Regions from separate parts of the Actinoplanes sp. NBC_00393 genome, predicted to be linked through region 1. Evidence: riboswitches for the same ligand, from Rfam matches in the RefSeq annotation. Region 1 holds a riboswitch; the other holds the start of a gene.
What was found. Region 1 has a riboswitch for thiamine pyrophosphate ahead of OHA21_RS46380 (ECF transporter S component). Riboswitches for the same ligand answer to the same signal wherever they lie in the genome.

Region 1 (2,442 bases):
AAGACGATCCCGGTCCGCTCGCGCGCCTCGGCGGGTGGCAGACCGTCGATCTCGATCGTGCCCTCGGCCTCGCCGGAGTCCTCCGGGAGCAGGCCGGCCAGCGCGGCGAGCAGGGTGCTCTTGCCGGCCCCGGAGGGACCGAGCAGCAGCACCCGCTCGCCGTGCCGGATGTGCAGGTCGAGTCCGCGGACTGCCCAGGCGCGGCGCCCGGCGTGCCGCCACCCGAACCCGCGAAGCCGAACCTCACTCATGACTCAGATCAGTGCCCGTTCCCGGCCCGCTCCGAACCGGTCGAGCACACCGGTCGGCACCAGCGCCCGGACCAGCGCCCAGCTGCCCAGCCCGGCCAGGACGGCGCCGCTCACCACGGTCAGCAGCGCGTACGGGATCCGGTAGGACCAGAGGGCGGTCTCCGAGTTCCACACGAAGAAGTCGTAGATGCCCGCGCTCACACCGGTCAGCGCTCCGGCGAGCAGGGCCACCGGCAGTTTGAAGGAGCGGTAGCGCAGCGCCGCGAACGCCAGCTCCGCGCCCAGCCCCTGGATCAGGCCCTGCGGGATGACGGTCGCGCCCCACGCGTTGCCGAGCAGCGCCGAGATGATCGCCGCGACCAGCTCGGTGTAGAGCGAGGCGCCCGGCTTGCGGATGATCAGCCCGCCCAGCACCGCGGGCATCAGCCAGATGCCGTAGAGCAGGGTCTGCGCGGGCGGGAAGAAGGCGAACGCGCTCTCGGTGGCGCTCCAGACCATGTTCCAGGCCCAGAAGATCACGCCGAACGCCACGGCGATGACCGAGGCGATCACGACGTCTATCGTGCGCCAGCGATTCGGATTGGTGTTTTTCATTGAAACGCCTCCCAGCGGGTACCGGGAGGAGACGCACGCCGCGGCCGGGCGGCAGTGCCCGGACACGACGCGGCTGGAGAAGACCGAACTTCCTGCGCTGGCATTACCCAGATCAGGTACGAGGGTCTGCGGTCGCCCGCACTCTCAGCGCTGTGCGCTCCCCTGTCGGATTACATGTGCTTCGATGACGCTAACACCTGGTAGAGGGCTGGAATAGAGAGGGAGCCATCACATGGAGATCAAAGCTCGCGGGCTGACCTTCGATGTGTACGAGGGCGGCCCCGAGGACGGCGAGCCGGTCCTGCTGCTGCACGGCTTTCCCCAGGATCACCGCGAGTTCGATCTGCTCACACCCCGCCTGCACGCGGCCGGTCTCCGCACGTACGCGATGGACCAGCGCGGCTACTCACCGGGTGCCCGGCCCGCCGAGGTCTCCGCGTACCGGATGGGGGAACTGACCTCGGACGCTCTCGCCGTGCTGGACGCCCTGGGGGTGGAACGCGCCCACCTGGTCGGCCATGACTGGGGCGCGCACGTGGCCTGGCTGCTCGCCGCCCGCCATCCGGGCCGGGTGCGCACGCTGACCGCCATCTCGGTGCCGCATCCGCGCGCGCTCATGCTGGCCCTGCGGGTACGCCCGTCGCAGCGCGCCCGCTTCGCCTACTTCGAGGTCTTCCGGTCGCCGGTCGCCGAGCGGCTCCTGCTGGCCCGCAACGGCACGCTGCTGCGCTGGATGCTGCGCCCGCTGCACCACGCCGAGCAGTACGTCGAGGCGATGTACGAGCCGGGCCGGCTCACCGGCGGGCTGAACTGGTACCGCGCGTTCACCACCGATCAGATCGCCTCGACCGGCGTGGTGAAGGTCCCGACCACGTATGTGTGGAGCGACCGGGACGGCGTGGTCGGGCTGACCGCCGCCCTGCGGACCGCCGATTGGGTGGAAGGTGACTATCAGCTCGTGGCGATGAAGGGTGTCAGCCACTGGGTGCCTGAACAGGCACCACGCGAACTGGCCGACGCCGTGCTGGCACGCATCAACGTTTGACCATGAGCGTGCGGGGGAACGCTGGCGCGTCATGGCGGTCGAAACACACACCCCCCGAAAGAATCCGTCCGGCGAAACCGAGAAGCAGCGCTGGGACCGCAACTTCGCGGACCTGCTGCAGGAGCTGCGGGTCGCACAGACCGGTGTGCAGATCCTTTTCGCCTTCCTGCTGACCATCCCGTTCAGCAACGGCTTTCCGGACGCCACCGCGTTCCAGAAGGACGTGTACGTGGTGGCGCTGATCAGCGCCGCGTTCGCCACGGCGCTGATCATCTCGCCGGTGGCGTTCCACCGGGCGCTGTTCCGGCAGGGCCGCAAGCCCGAGCTGGTCCGGTACGCCCACAAGATGGCTTCCGCGGGTCTGGCGTTCATGCTGATCTCGATGGTCAGCAGCGTCCTGCTGATCACCGATTACGTGCTGGACTGGAAGTGGGCCGTCCCGCTGACCGTGGTCACCGCGGGCTGGTTCGTCACCTACTGGGTGGCGCTCCCGTTCGCGCACCGCAACTGGGGTGAGGACGACGATGACGATGACGACGACGTCAGCGACGG
Region 2 (2,442 bases), 850 kb from region 1:
GCGATGCGCCCGGCCAGCCCGGCTCGCAGTGCAGCGACCACCTTGCGCGGGTCGACCTGCGTCTCGGTGGGCGCGAAGACACCGGCCCGGACCCGCGGCGAGAGGGCCGGTTCCCGGTCCCGCAGTTGCGAGCCGGTCAGCGGATCGAGTTTCTGGTGTCGCCATTCCCGCATCGAGTCGGCGACGTCGTCAGCGGTGAGCGCGACACCGAGCGTCCCGGCATCGTCGTATCCGACATCGCCGAGCGACGCCGCGAACTCGGGCCACAGCGCATTCGAGGCTTCCAGCAGCCGCGTGAGGTGCGGATATTCGTGAGCCGACTCGCCGCCTGGTGCCAGCATTCCGGCGGCGACGTGCCAGGCGCCGTCGCTGCCGCCCGGATCCGGGTCGAAGACGGTCACCTCGGCGCCGCGCGACACCAACTCGGAGGCGATGGCCAACCCGATGATTCCGCCACCGACGACCGCAACGGTCCGGCGCCCGCTCATCGCAGAGCCGCCGGCCCGGCCGCTCCCGGTCGAGCTGCGAAAAGGGCCGCGGAAAGGGCCACGGAAAGGGCCGCTCATCGCAGAGCCGCCAGGAAATCCGCCGCCGCTCCCTTCGGGTCCTTCGCGAAGGCGGCGACCGCCGCGACACCGTGCACCGCGAGCAGCGGCACCCGATCCGCGGTGATGCCACCGATCGCGAGGACCGGCGTGCCCGGAACCGCCTCGGCGACGGCCGCGATCGCGGCCGGCCCGAGCGGCGGTGGCAGCCCGTCCTTGGTGGATGTCGCGAACGCCGGACCGACACCGAGATAGCTCGCGCCGTCGGCGACGGCAGCTCGGGCGGCCGCCGGGTTGCGGCAGGTGGCACCGATGACCGCAGACGGCCCCAGCACCCGCCGGGCCGCCGTCACCGGCAGATCGTCCGCGCCCAAATGGACCCCGTCCGCGCCGGCCGCCAGTGCCACCCCGACCCGGTCGTTGACCAGCACCAACGTCCCGGCGGCACGGCAGACTTCGACTGCGGCCACAGTCAGTGCGTAAGCCTCGGCATCGTTGGATTTGACTCTGATCTGGACCGCGACCTCATCGGCTCCGGCCACGCCGCGGACCACGTCGATCGAATCAGTTATGACGTGAATGCGAGCAAAAAGCATGACGCACTCCTCCCTGCGCCGGCATTACCCGGATCAGGTTCGACGGTCGGGGGCGGCGTCAGCCCCCCTCTCAGCCCGGTGCCCGGGCTCCCGTGGGGTTGGTTGTAATCGGACCCTAACCGGTCCGTGACGAGAAAAGCTAGCGCACGTCCCAAACCGGCTCGGGCACCTCGACAACCTCACCGTCGCTTCTGAACAGCACGAAGCGGTCGAAGGACCGGGTGAACCAGCGGTCGTGGGTGACAGCTATCACGGTGCCGTCGAACGCCTTCAATCCCTCCTCGAGCGCCTCGGCCGAGGCCAGGTCGAGGTTGTCGGTGGGCTCGTCGAGCAGCAGGACCGTCGCCCCGGAGAGCTCGAGCAGCAACACCAGGAACCGGGCCTGCTGTCCACCGGAGAGCGTCCCGAACCGCTGATCTCCCTGGGCGGCCAGTTCGTACCGGTTCAGCGCTTTCATGGCCCCGGCCCGGTCCATTCCGGACCGATGCTCGTCGCCGCGCCACAGGATCTCGACGAGGGTCTTCTCCAGCAGCTCAGGCCGGTCGTGGGTCTGCGAGAAGTGCCCGGGCCGGACCCGCGCGCCGAGCCGTGCCCGTCCCTCGTGAGCCACGTGCGCCAGCGGCGCCCCGTCGACCGGTTTGTGCTCCAGATCCGGCTCGGTGCCACCGGCCGCGAGCAGCCGCAGGAAGTGCGACTTGCCGGTGCCGTTCGCGCCGAGCACGGCCACCCGATCGCCGTACCAGATCTCCAGGTCGAACGGGAAGGTCAGATCCTCCAGCTCGACGCCCTCGCAGATGACCGCGCGCTTCCCGGTCCGCCCGCCGCGCAGATTCATCCGCAGCGACTGCTCCTTCGGCGGCAGCGGTGGCGGACCGGCCTCCTCGAACTTGCGCAACCGGGTCTGCGCCGCCTGATACCGCGAGGCCAGCCCGTCGTTGTACGCCGCCTTGTTCTTCAGCGTGAAGACGAGCTCCTTGAGCTTCTCGTGTTCCTCGTCCCAGCGCCGCCGGTTCTCCTCCATCCGGTCGTGCCGGTGCAGCCGGGCCTCGTGCCAGGACGCGAACCCGCCCGGATGCGTCCACGCGCTGCCACCCTCCACAGCGACCACCCGGTTGGCGGTCTGGGCGAGCAGTTCCCGGTCGTGCGAGACGTAGAGCACCGATTTCGACGACTCCCGCAGCCGCTGCTCGAGCCAGCGTTTGGCGGGCACGTCGAGGAAGTTGTCCGGCTCGTCGAGCAGCAGCACCTCGTCGGTGCCGCGGAGCAGCAGGTCCAGCGCGAACCGCTTCTGCTCACCGCCG

Region 2: linked by a shared signal. The riboswitch ahead of OHA21_RS42435 (thiamine phosphate synthase) and the one ahead of OHA21_RS46380 (ECF transporter S component) in region 1 are both predicted to bind thiamine pyrophosphate.

What each region holds. Positions count from the first base shown of each region.
Region 1 is NZ_CP107942.1:9,993,060-9,995,501, forward strand. It holds gene OHA21_RS46375 (ABC transporter ATP-binding protein) at 1-251, opposite strand, end outside; gene OHA21_RS46380 (ECF transporter S component) at 255-845, opposite strand; TPP riboswitch at 917-1,019, opposite strand; gene OHA21_RS46385 (alpha/beta fold hydrolase) at 1,078-1,890, shown strand; gene OHA21_RS46390 (DUF6328 family protein) at 1,922-2,442, shown strand, end outside; gene OHA21_RS46395 (hypothetical protein) at 2,433-2,442, opposite strand, start outside.
Region 2 is NZ_CP107942.1:9,147,660-9,150,101, reverse strand. It holds gene thiO (glycine oxidase ThiO) at 1-488, opposite strand, end outside; gene OHA21_RS42435 (thiamine phosphate synthase) at 563-1,141, opposite strand; TPP riboswitch at 1,135-1,245, opposite strand; gene OHA21_RS42430 (ABC-F family ATP-binding cassette domain-containing protein) at 1,281-2,442, opposite strand, start outside.